Regions from separate parts of the Cytobacillus sp. T106 genome, predicted to be linked through region 1. Evidence: riboswitches for the same ligand, from Rfam matches in the RefSeq annotation. Region 1 holds a riboswitch; each other region holds the start of a gene.

The links. Region 1 has a riboswitch for cyclic di-GMP ahead of ABU165_RS16845 (amidase). Riboswitches for the same ligand answer to the same signal wherever they lie in the genome.
Region 2: another riboswitch for cyclic di-GMP. It lies ahead of ABU165_RS06970 (anti-repressor SinI family protein); the one in region 1 lies ahead of ABU165_RS16845 (amidase).
Region 3: another riboswitch for cyclic di-GMP. It lies ahead of ABU165_RS20295 (sensor domain-containing diguanylate cyclase); the one in region 1 lies ahead of ABU165_RS16845 (amidase).

What each region holds. Positions count from the first base shown of each region.
Region 1 covers NZ_JBEUMK010000009.1:186,720-190,904, forward strand. The annotation lists gene ABU165_RS16835 (DUF1700 domain-containing protein) at 1-201, opposite strand, end outside; gene ABU165_RS16840 (PadR family transcriptional regulator) at 188-517, opposite strand; gene ABU165_RS16845 (amidase) at 673-1,551, opposite strand; cyclic di-GMP riboswitch class I at 1,597-1,683, opposite strand; gene ABU165_RS16850 (hypothetical protein) at 1,771-1,905, opposite strand; gene ABU165_RS16855 (amidase) at 1,982-3,454, opposite strand; gene ABU165_RS16860 (DEAD/DEAH box helicase) at 3,883-4,185, opposite strand, start outside.
Region 2 covers NZ_JBEUMK010000002.1:542,735-546,919, forward strand. The annotation lists gene argH (argininosuccinate lyase) at 1-1,263, shown strand, start outside; cyclic di-GMP riboswitch class I at 1,422-1,509, shown strand; gene ABU165_RS06970 (anti-repressor SinI family protein) at 1,526-1,678, shown strand; gene ABU165_RS06975 (5-bromo-4-chloroindolyl phosphate hydrolysis family protein) at 1,987-2,643, shown strand; gene ABU165_RS06980 (toxic anion resistance protein) at 2,640-3,809, shown strand; gene ABU165_RS06985 (serine hydrolase domain-containing protein) at 4,126-4,185, shown strand, end outside.
Region 3 covers NZ_JBEUMK010000014.1:17,194-21,378, reverse strand. The annotation lists gene ABU165_RS20300 (DmpA family aminopeptidase) at 1-811, opposite strand, end outside; gene ABU165_RS20295 (sensor domain-containing diguanylate cyclase) at 868-1,827, opposite strand; cyclic di-GMP riboswitch class I at 1,912-1,996, opposite strand; gene ABU165_RS20290 (YhgE/Pip domain-containing protein) at 2,115-3,941, opposite strand; gene ABU165_RS20285 (efflux RND transporter permease subunit) at 3,944-4,185, opposite strand, start outside.

The DNA.
Region 1 (4,185 bases):
GACAATCCTGTAGTCTGCAAGCAGGTCGCGCGCAATGACATGCGGGTCACCGAGCTCCTCCATGATTTCCCTTTCCGTCCTGCCGTTTGCAAGCCCGATTTCAAAATGCTCCTCATAATCGTACAGCATTTCCCGCCGGTCATATTCCGGCACCTTACCAAGCAGCTTTTCCAGCCTTTCTAAAAACTCATTCCCTGCCACTGGACTTTCCCTCCTCAACAAATTGATTAACCGCCAATGAAAACTGCTGCCATTCCTCGATCAGCATATTCATATAATCCCTGCCCTTTTCTGTCAGTGAATAGTATTTTCTGGGAGGCCCTTCCGTTGATTCTGCCAGATAGGTTGTTAAATACTCTTCTTTTGTCAGTCTTCTGAGCAAAGGATAGAGCGTCCCTTCAGCCACCTCGATTTTATCCGAGATGTTTTGCGCGAGCTCGTAGCCATACTGATCTTTCTTAGAAATCAGCAGCAGCACGCACAGCTCAAGAACACCCTTCTTGAATTGAACATTCAATCCTTGCACCTCCACCGGTAGTGAACATTATTCAGTAGTCATGTAAATCCTTCCATTCATTCACAAACCCATCATACAATACACTATTGAACATTACAAGGTACTGAACGTAAAAAAATACCTATTTTTTAAAAATAGGCATTTTCCAAAGATGATTATGGCCTCAAATCCATCCAGCTTTGAAGATGATGGACAGCGAATCCCACATGGGAATCTGAGGAATAAGCGTCACGGACAAGTGAAAGCTGTTCTTCCATTCTTAGTGTGCCTTCCTCATAAAAAGTGATATACGCCGCTTCAGAAGAAGCCCCTGTTTCTGCGGCAATTTCTATCTTTTTCCCATATTGTGCCGCAAGCTCAACCTCGTTCCTGGACAGCTCAATCATCCCATTAGGGCCTGCTGCTGTATCTCTGTAGGCCATGATCGTCACACTGTCAGTATTCTTTATGACCCAGCCTGCGAGGGAATCTTTGCCGAATTTATTGCTGAACATCATTTCATCAAACCAGAAAGGCATATCTGCCCCCAACGGAAGACTGAGCTCTGCGGACAAGGAAGCAGCCTGAAGCATCCGGGTCTGATAATTCACCACAGTGCTTTTATAATTGCTTTCCCAGCCTGGCAGAAGATAGGGCTCGATATCCAGGTGGATGCCTGAAAACTGCTGGGCAGGGCTTGCCTGCTCCTGATAAGCAGCTACCCAGAAGAAGAAGCTGCGCATGGCTGCTTCACCTTTTGCCGTGGCCCATTTAGGTGCTCCATCCAATGCATGGACACTGATTCCGCCGGCATTTGCTTTTTCTATAAAAGATTGGTAGACAGCGGCCGGCAGGCTCTGGTCAATCTGCAGATACAGCTGATCTGCCTGCCTGTCCGCCAGGAATTGAATGATTTCATCAGACCTGTCCTTTATGGCTGCTGTATCCCACAGCCAGGTTGAGCGGTTCATATCAGCAGCCTCTCCTTTCACGGGGCAGGCTGCAAACACGAGCAGTACAGCCAAAAGAGCTGTCTTAAAAAATTTGATAGTCATTGTATACTCTCCTTTGTATGATGCCATGACATCCATAAAAAGGAGCCCGGCAGCCTGGCAGCCAGCCGCATATCCGCGGGAAGGCCCATAGCTTTGCGTCCCTGCCTTTCGACAGGTTTGCCTTTATCAGTAAGTTGTTAATTTGATTATAATCACTTTTCAGGAAAAATAAAGATATTTTTTACACAAAAAGGCCCCCTGATGACAGGGGCCTTCTTCTTAGTCTTTAGGCTGATTTTCTTTCTTGCTTTTCGTGCCGGTGTTGAATTCCACCAGCTCTTCGCTTGTCCAGCCTTCTCTTTTTTTATTATTGTTGCGCTGTGCATTTGCATTTCCAAGCTTTGTCCTGCCCATGCTGCCTCGCTCCTTTACTGGCGTTTTCTCTGGTAGTATGGGCCTTTTCACTATGTGTTATTCTGCTTTGGCGGCCTTACAGGAGAGGGGATTTCCTCACTTTTGTCCCCTGCTCGAAAGCATAGGCCATGCTGATCAGACCGGCTTCTGAAAAAGCAGTGCCGGTAAACGTAATGCCCACAGGCTCATTCTCTAAGGAATAGCCTGCCGGTACTGTGATGGAAGGATAGCCTGCCTTTGCCGGAATGCCCGCTCCAAAATTGTTCGGCGTCACGATTGCATCAAGATGATGCTCTTTCAGGACATGATCAATTCCCTGCTCAGTCGAAAAGTAGACATCCTCCTCAAGCGAGCTGATATAAGCCTCTTCAGTCAGAGTCCCGCTTGTTCTTTCGGCTTCCTCCAGGATGGTCTGTCCGTACTTAAGGGCTGCATCACTGTTTTCGAGGTTAAAGGCAATCACATCGGCAAGGGATTTCACTTTTATATGAGGAGCAACCCCGCGCAGGTAGGCGTTTAGATCTGCTTTGAATTCGTATGTAAGTACATCATACTTCCAATTATTTTTTGTAGAAGGGATTTCTACAGGGTCAACCACCTCGGCACCAAGAGCTTTCAGCTGTTCAACCGCATGGTTCATCACTTCAAGCTTGTCCCCGCTCAAATAATCAAAATACACTTCACGTGCAATGCCGATCCTTTTGCCCTTCAGCCCGTTTTCATCAAGAAAACCAGCAAACTCGGTATAGTCTGACTCTGGATTGTTCAGCACAGCAGGATCCCTGTCATCATTGCCGGCAAGCACATCGAGAAGGTAAACGGCATCCCTGACGGTTCTTGCCATCGGGCCTGCCGTATCCTGGGAATGCGCAATCGGGATGATCCCCCTTCTGCTGATCAGGCCGACCGTCGGCTTAATGCCTACAAGCGAGTTTTGGCTTGCCGGGCTGAGAATCGAGCCTGACGTCTCCGTTCCGACAGCCACTGCCGCAAAGTTCGAAGCGATGGCTGCACCTGAACCCGAACTGGAGCCGCCGACATCAAAATTACCCGGCCCATAAGGATTCAGCACCTGCCCGCCCCTTGAGCTGTAGCCGCTCGGCATGCCCTCTGTCATAAAATTGGCCCATTCCGTCATATTCGTTTTTCCGAGAATAACGGCTCCGGCCTTTCTTAAAGCTTCAGCCACATAGGAATCCTCTTTTGCAACCGACTCCTTCAGTGCAAGAGATCCGGCACTGGTGTGCATTTTATCAGCAGTATCAATATTATCCTTGATCAGTACAGGAATGCCATGCAGCGGCCCGCGGCTGCCCTTCAGCTTACGTTCGGCATCCAGTGCCGCCGCAATCTGGGCAGCATCCGGATTGACCTCAAGTACAGAGTTGATGGCCGGGCCGTTCTTATCCTTCTGCGCAATCCTGTGCAGGTACATCAGCACAAGCTCTTTCGAAGAAACCTCGCCCTTCTCCAATTTCTCCTGCATCTCATCTATAGTGGCCTCCAGGAGCCATTCTTCCTGGAGCTTTTTCAGCCTTGGATTTTTCATATAGGAATCGATTCCTTTCACATTGAGTTTACTTTCATATTTTAGCATATTTTCTGAATCCTTTACTATAATGAAGGTTGGTTAGAGAGGACATCGAATATTCGCTGGTGGATTTGTGGTGTTTTTCTAGGAAATGATTCTTTTCTTTAAGGCTGGGTTTAATTCTGCTGTTCCATCTTGTTGAATCAGACCAATTTAGAGTGGATCCTGATTCATTTAGGGTGGATCCCCGGTCAATTTAAGTTAATCACCCTACTTTTCCGTTTATTCATCCTACTTTTCCGTTTATTCACCCTACTTTTCCATGTATTCACCCTACTTTTTCAATTATTCCACCCAAAACAGCCGATATTTTTTCCACCTTACATTTTTTCACAAAAACCCATCAAAAAAAGCTGACAACCCAAACCCGGGTTGTCAGCTCCCTATTATCTTCTTCTATCAGCGTCCACGATATCACCGGAATAAAACACTTTCTTCTCCGGCGTGATGCCAAGCTCCTGGCAAAACTTCTTCAGTTCGCGTTCTTCCCTTTCGGTGACGAGCGAGATGACCGTCCCGCTTGCGCCGAAACGGCCCGTGCGCCCTGAGCGGTGGACATATTGCTTGATGTCTTTCGGAAAATCATAGTGCACAACATGAGTGACACCCTGGATGTCAAGGCCCCTTGCTGCCACATCTGTTGCGAACAGCAGGCTGCTTTTTCCTTCGCGGAAATTTTTCAAATGCTT
Region 2 (4,185 bases), on a different contig from region 1:
ATTGGCACCCTTCTTTATGAACCGCAATTCGAGGATCTGTTTTTCATGATGGAGGCGAAAATAGGCGAGGAGATCGGTCCCGAGCTCGCCGGGAAGATCCATATTGGCAGAAGCCGCAATGATATGGGAATTGCCATGTACCGGCTCGTCCTCCGCAAGCATTTTATCCAGCTGCTCGGCAGTGCTTATCAGCTGGGCGATGCTCTGCTTGATCAGGCAGAGGAACACAAGGAAACATATATGACCGCCTACACGCATACCCAGCCGGCCCAGCCGACCACCCTTGGGCATTATTTGCTGGCCGTCTATGATATTCTGCAGCGGGATATTGACAGGCTTTGGTCTGCCTATGAGACAGTGAACCGTTCTGCCCTGGGAGCTGCAGCCCTGACAACAACCGGCTTTCCGATTTCCAGGAAACGGACCTGTGAGCTCTTAGGTTTCAATGGACTAATCGAAAATTCCTATGACTGCATTGGCGGCGCCGACTATCTGCTGGAAACGGCATCTGCTCTGATGACCTGCATGGTCAATACCGGACGGTGGATACAGGATTTCCTTCAGCATGTGACAAGGGAGTTCGGCACCTTTTACGTAGCCGATCCTTATGTCCAGTGCAGCAGTATCATGCCGCAGAAACGGAATCCAGTCAGCATTGAACATTCCCGATCAATCGCGAGCAGTGCCTATGGGGACGCCCTGGCTGCGATGAATATGGTTCACAACACTCCGTTCGGTGACATCGTCGATACAGAAGATGACCTCCAGCCACATCTGTACCGCTCCTTTGGCAATGCCAACAGGGTCATGAAGCTGATGCATGCCGTTATACGGACGCTCAAGGTCAACAAAGACCATGCAGAGGAAATGGCAAACCGGTCATGCATCACCATAACCGAACTGGCTGACACCTTATCAAGGGATTACAGCATCTCCTTCCGCAAGGCCCACTCCATCGCCAGCTATATCAGCAAAAGGACCGTAAAGGAAGGCAAGGAGCTGTATGAATGGAAAATCGACCAAATCAATGAAATGATTTCCGGCTTCGTTTCAGTGGCCCTCAAAGAAGAAGAGTGGAAAAAAATCATCTCACCGGAATACTTCGTCAAAATCCGAAGCATCCAGGGCGGACCCAGTCCTGTGGAAGTCCAGCGAATGCTGGAAAAACGGAAAGAAAGCCTTGATCAGCAAACCAAAAACTATCAGGAACTCAAAAACAAACTCGAAAACAAGAGGAAACAACTCCTTGCGTTCAAGTTTTAAGAATTAGTGACAGGCTCTTAAACAGCCGGAAGGCAGACGGGAAGTTAAAGGTTTCTTCTGCAGAAGTTCGACAATTTTCGGCGGGTGCCTGTCATTAATTGTTGTTTGAAAAAGGTTTAGCCTCATCCATCATACGGGTAGAAATACCCAGCTATACATTTTGTGAAATGCAAACTTATTGAAAAGTAAGGGCGCAAAGCCGCGGGTCTAAGGTTTTATAAAAGCTATGACGGCCGGGCTGCCGCAAATAGGAGAAGTTGAGATGGGGTTGCCGGAAAAGGTTGATAGGGATTGGCTTGAATTGATCTTAGAAGCAAAGAGCAGCGGGATTTCAATAGAGGAAATCCATAGCTTCATCAATGGCACTCACCTATATTGGAGCTCAGCCCACAGTGAAGAGCAGGGAGATAATTAACAAGGGACAGCGGTTGACTATACATAATATGCCTGTAGTGTTAAATCTTTTGGTTTAACACTTTTTTTATGCGCAAAAGCTTTTCGACGAAGTCAGCATTTTTCTGGAGAAAGGTGTCACCGTCTACGCCTCTAGCCCTACCCCTATTTACAGTCCTGGTCTATGGAAAAGAGGAGTTTTATCGTGTATTGTTGAATTAAATAAGATAATCTTACTTTTTCTGTCAGTGGGAAAGATTGGGTGAAACCTATTCTGTCTTAAACCGTATGAGTAGATAAAGCAGGATTTTATGTCAGGAGTCGATACAAATGAACCGGATTGTTTCGTTTCTTATAGGCACAGTACTGGCTGTCCCGTTCGCCGGGTCGGTCTGGACGGTCAGCTATTTCGGATTTGACCAGACGTTTTTCTTATCCGGGCTGATAGCTGGCGGAGCAGCTGCGTTAGTATATCTGGCCGCATTCCAGATCGGGCGTGTCCGTTTCCTCAGGAAGCACGGGCTGACGCGGAGGGAATACAAGTATATCAAGACAAACCTTGCAGAAGGGAAAAAGAAAATTTCCCGCCTGCACAAATCATTGTTTGCGATCCGCCATCTTCCTTCTTTGAAGCAGCGGATTGAACTGATGAGGATCACACGGAAGATTTACAGGCTGACGAAGAAAGAGCCGAAGCGTTTTTACCAGGCGGAGCGGTTTTATTTTTCCCATCTTGATTCTCTGGTGGAAATGACCGAGAAATATGTTTTCCTTTCCACCCAGCCGAAGAAGAACCTTGAAATCGACCAGTCGCTGCTGGAAACCCGAAGGACCATCAATGAACTCTCCCAGACGGTTGAGAAGGATTTGTACGAAGTGATTTCCGATGATATTGATAATCTTAATTTTGAAATAGACGTGGCAAAAAACTCGATTAAAACGTGGAAGGAAAATCGATTACCTGAAGAAAGCAGGAGGCTGAAATGAGCGAACAAAATCCATCATTAACGAAAAAGACGAGCAGTCTAATGGATGATATCCTTGCCGACCCGTTCGGCGACATGAATGGCGGACCTGCCCTGGAGCTAGCGAAAGAAGAGAAACCGGTGAAGCTCATAGACGTGATCCCGGAGGAAAACCGCGCCCGGGCTTATCAGATTGCCGAGCAGATCGACCCGCGCAACCACCAGGCCATGATTGCTTATGGGACTCAGGCGCAGACGAAGCTGCTCACCTTCTCGCACAGCATGCTCGAGCATGTCCAGAAAAAGGATATCGGAGAGGTCGGTGATATCATCAATGACCTGATGAAGCGCCTCAATGATATGAATCCGGATGAACTGAAGCAGGGCAAGCAGTCGCTGTTTTCACGCATGTTCGGAAAAATCTCCGATTCTGTCCAGGAGATCCTCTCCAAATATCAAAAAACAGGAGCGCAGATTGACCGGATCAGCGTAAAGCTGGACCGCAGCAAAAATGTCCTTTTATCCGACATCCATATGCTGGAGAAATTATATGATACGAACAAGGAATATTTCCATGCGCTCAATGTCTATATTGCAGCGGGCGAGATCAAGCTCGAGGAGCTTCATGAGCAGACAATCCCGCAGTTGAGGAAGGAAGCGGAGGCATCAGGCGACCAGATGAAGTTTCAGGAAGTCAATGATATGCTTCAGTTTGCGGACAGGCTGGACAAGAGGCTTTACGATCTGAAGCTGAGCCGGGAAATTACGATCCAATCCGCCCCGCAGATCCGCCTGATCCAAAACACCAACCAGGCCCTTGTCGAAAAAATCCAGGCATCCATCAACACCGCCATTCCTTTGTGGAAAAACCAGGTGGCGATTGCCCTGACCCTTATCCGTCAGCGCCATGCGGTTGAAGCCCAGAAGCAGGTCTCAAAAACAACAAACGAGCTGCTCTTGAAAAACGCGGAAATGCTGAAAACCAATACCATTGAAACTGCCAAGGAAAATGAGCGCGGCCTAGTTGACATTGAAACGCTCAAGAAAACCCAGGAAAACCTCATCTCCACCCTGGAAGAAACACTCCGCATCCAGGAGGAGGGCCGCAATAAGCGGCGCCAGGCTGAAAGTGACCTGGCTTCCATGGAAAATGAACTGCGTCAAAAACTGCTTGAAATAAAAGGCTAGAAAATTAGAAGCTGATCACGTCCCTGACAAACAGGGGCGTGTTTTTTTGAAATAGTGCAGCAGGTAAGGTGTCCTGCTTTATTAAGAGCCGCACCGGCGCTCTTTAACCTGCAATTTTGTCGAACAAATCCTCCTATCTGTCCATGCTTAAAGTCACAGTTCTGACATCGAATCAGCATTGACTAGGTCCTCTTTGGTATAGACATCTATACACTTATTTCGCTAACCTAAAGATGTAATTATTTGAATTTTTAAATTAAGGGGAGGGAAGGAGAAAGTCCGGTTCGTGTTCAGAGATGATAAAAGGAGGAATAAGATGAAGAATAAGTCTGTGAAAGTGACATTGGCTGCCATCCTGAGCCTAAGCGCTGTGGCT
Region 3 (4,185 bases), on a different contig from region 1:
TCCCGATGATTGACCCCGTCCGGGACAATCCTGTAACCGTCCTTTTAATAATTCGATTTAGCTGCCTCTCTGACACAGGCAGATCTGTAGCCACAATGATGATAACTGAACCTTTATCCTGCTCCTCCTTAGCTTGGATAGCCTCACTCAGCTCCTCCCCGACTGCTTTCCCATTCACCCGCAAATCCTTTAAACCGCCGAAATTCGTCAGCACAAGGACACCGATCGTATAAGTGCCATGGTCCATTTCCATCAGCCTCGAGCTGGTCCCGATGCCGCCCTTCAGCGAATAGCAAAGCATGCCGGTCCCTGCTCCAGCAGTGCCTTCTTCCACGTCCGCCGAGACATTCTGCAGTGCCTGGAAAACATGCTCCCGCTCTATAAACCCAGCCCTGATATCATTCAAAAACATATCATTGCATTCACACACAATCGGATTCACCGTTCCAGTCGTCCGGCCGATTTCGGGATTAGACTCCAGCATATACTGAATCAAAGCATCTGCCGCTGTACCGATGCCGAGCGTGTTGGTCAGGATGATCGGGGATTCAAGCGTACCCAGCTCATTGATCTGAATTGTTCCCATACTCTTCCCAAACCCGTTGATCACATGGGTTGCGGCGATCAGCTTTTCTTTAAATAGATTTCCGGGATGCGGCACAATTGCCGTAACCCCGGTTTGTTTGTCAGCTTCGCTCAGCGTGGTATGCCCCACAGTTACGCCTTCCACATCTGTGATGCTATTGCGCGGACCTGTCTGAAGGGTTCCTATTTTTACTCCATAGTCTCTGATTCTTTTTTTGGCAGGCATTTTTATCCTCCATTTTTGCGAAGAAAGGCATCTCTCTCCCATCTGTTAGGATAGATTCAGGCACCTTTTTTCGTTCTTTTTTGCTGATACATATGGTTATCTGCTTCAACAAATAAGCGTTCCATTACGCCTCGGGAATTTTCACTGAACGCAAAGCCTATTGATAGGTTGATTTTGACTTCCTGGCTATTTTCATTATATCTGCTAATCTCTTCAGCTAGCTTTTCGGCCAGTAACTCCACCTGTTCTTTTTCCTTTTTTAAAAGAATGACGGCAAATTCATCTCCTCCAATCCTGGAAACATAAGCATCCTCTGTAAAAAAGCGTTCTAATAGATGTGCTGTTTCTTTAATTAGAAAATCCCCTGTTTTGTGTCCATGGTTGTCATTTAAACATTTCAATCCGTCCAAATCACACAAAATGATGGCTGCAGCTATATCCTCACGTTCATTATATTTCTCCATCATTTGCTCGAAGAATTCACGGTTATATATGTCTGTCAACGCATCATGGGCGATTCGATATGTCAATGTCTCCTCCAGCTTTTTTCTCTCATCAATATTCCGCACCACCCCTTGAAGAGCAACCAGCACGCCATTTTCATATATGGGAGTCGCATACTCTTCAAACCATCGATAGTTGCCGTCTTTATCCTTCCAGCGCTGAACGATTGCTTGATTGAAATCTACCTGTCCATGGACTTTTTTTTGGAGAATATCCATATCCTCCGGGTGAATATCCCTGAAGGCAACACCAGCGTCGGAATAGGCATCTGCATTAGAACCTTCACCGAAAAAGCATTCAGCTGAAGGACCAAGATATTTGAATTGCAGCTCCGGATAGACTTGGCAATAATAAAGGAAATCCTTGGTGTTTTCGATCACATGCATATAACTTTCATGATTTTTAAAAGAGTCCGTTTCTTTCTTTTTCCAACTTCTGAAAACATAAATCACAACCAATACAACAGTCAGTGCCCCTAATCCAAAACCTTGTGCAAATTGTATGTTCATCATTGCTGTCCCTCTTCGTTTTCCTCAATCCTTCAGCATAAAAAATAGACCAACCGAAACCGATTAGCCTATCGTCCATAAAGTTGAATCGGTAACCGGCAGACATAGCCTCTTGGCTTTAGCCCCTATAGTCTTGCGCCCTCACCTTTCGATGAATTTGCCTGTATATTTATCTATTTAATTTTAAAGGATAAGCGGCAAGACTTCCAATTTAAACCATGGAGCCACGGGGACAGACCCCGTGGCCCAATATCAAAAAGAGCCAAGGGACCTGTCCCCTTGGCTCACTCCTATGAAAACAGCGCCTTCAGACGAGCCCAAAACCCTTTCGGCTCTTCTTTAGGCTTTTCATTTTCTTTCGTTTCTTCCTGCTTAATGCTTTCTGTCTTTAGCACAAACTGAACAGAGTTGACCTTTTCGTTTTGCGATGATACGAAGGATACCGGTTTGAAGTCACTCTTGTCATATTCTTCGAGCATGCCTTCAACTTCTTCTTTCATTTGTTCAGGCAGATCCCTGGTTGCTTCATAAAGTTCAGTGGTACCGGTATGAAGGCTCGCTGCGCCGTTGGCGATTTCTCCTGTTCCGTCGGCCACGCCAGCAATGCCGTTATGCAGTTCAGAATAGGAACCTGCCAGCCTGCTCACTCCGCCGGTGTACTCCTCCAATCCCGAGTGGAAGGATTGGTAGTTGACGGCAAGGGCATTAACGCCTGCCTGCAGCTGGGCCATCGCATCGGCAGCATCTGAGCTGTTCAGAGCATGCGAAAGTCCCGCTGACATAGAATCCAGATTCTTGGCCATTCCTGTCAGAGAACCACTGACCTGTTGCAATGTCCCGCTGACAGCGGCAAAGCTGCCTTTTCCAGCAGCAAAGACTCCTTTGGCATTTTTAGCCGCGGCATAAGTCTCAAGCAATTGCGCGACAACATTCGGGTCAGCTCCGCTCTGTTTCAGCTGCTCGATTTGTGCCTGGGAAATCTCAGCGTTCGGAATGCCTTCCATTGCTTCATTCAAGCTATTGTAAGAGGCGCTAAAGGCCTGCTGCAATGCTGCCAGATTCCTGGACACTTCCCGCAGGCCGGCTGCCGATTGTGACAGTCCATCCTGCATCTTTTTCAAATCGCCGAGGCCCATGTCTCCAGAGCCAGCGCTCAGACTGCTATTCAGCTTTTGCAGAGCCTGCTCGATGCTCTTTGAGCCGCTGACCAGCTTGGAAGAGGAACCATCGAGAGCCGCTATGCCATTACGGTACTCCCTGGAGCCATTGCTGAGCTTAGCTGCGCCATTATGCAATTCCGAAGCGCCGTTCTGCAGCTGCCCCACTCCATCATTGACCTCTTTGATCGCCTTTGTCAGTGTATCCATCTCACCTGTCATGTCATCGATGTCAGGTGCATCAATCGGGAGTGAAGACGGAATGGCTGTAATATCAATGCCTTCGAGCTCGAAATCTGCCACATCTGCTTCAAGTGTCAGATTTCCCTCTTTTTCCGGCATCACAGTGAATGTGGCCTGCTTATTTTTCCCCGCGTTGGCAAGCATCCCGTCCGGAGCCTCGATATTGCTGAATTTCTCCCCATTCAGCGGGAAGGAAATCTGCAGCAGATAGTTTTCGAAAAAGGAAGCTTCTGCACTTTCATTTCTGGAGGTTTGAATCCCAATCTCCACATGGCCGCTTTTTCCAGCCAATTCTTCCGGTGCGGTTTCCTGCCCATCCAATGTATACGTAATGGAAACATTCCATGGCAGGGCTGACTCATTCAAATCACCCTGATAATAAAACTTTCCTTCTTCTTCAGCCGTCACATTCACCGCTGCGTCTGATTTCTCAATCGGCGAGAGATCCGTCAGGTTTTTCAGGTTCGTATAGGGGCCATAATCAGTCACTTCCCCAGGTTCTTCAATATTTAAAATGTTGACCACATAAACTTCCTGATTTTCACCGGCTGGGCTGAGCTTTGCATACACCACTTCATCCTTTGAGGAAAGCTCTCCTGTTTCCTGGGAGACTTTTTCCCCTGACTTGCTGCCCGCTGTATCAGCCGAAACGAGCAGGGCGGGCATCATCATTAGGATGCTGGCAAAGACAGCCAAGAATTTTCTCATTCTCCTCATCATCACTTCTCCTTATAAAAGTTTGCTTTCCATGTTGTTTTCATGATCAGTTTATCGAAGATCAGCAGGCACGCCGGAAGGAAGAACACAACCATGATCAAGGCCAGCAGCGCTCCCCTTCCAAGCAGCAGTCCGATTGAAGCTACGATTGGGTTCGATGACGTAATCCATAAGATAAAGCCTACACTTGATAAAATTGAGGCCGAAATGCCGATCGAGAATATTTTTTCATCCATTGTCTTCT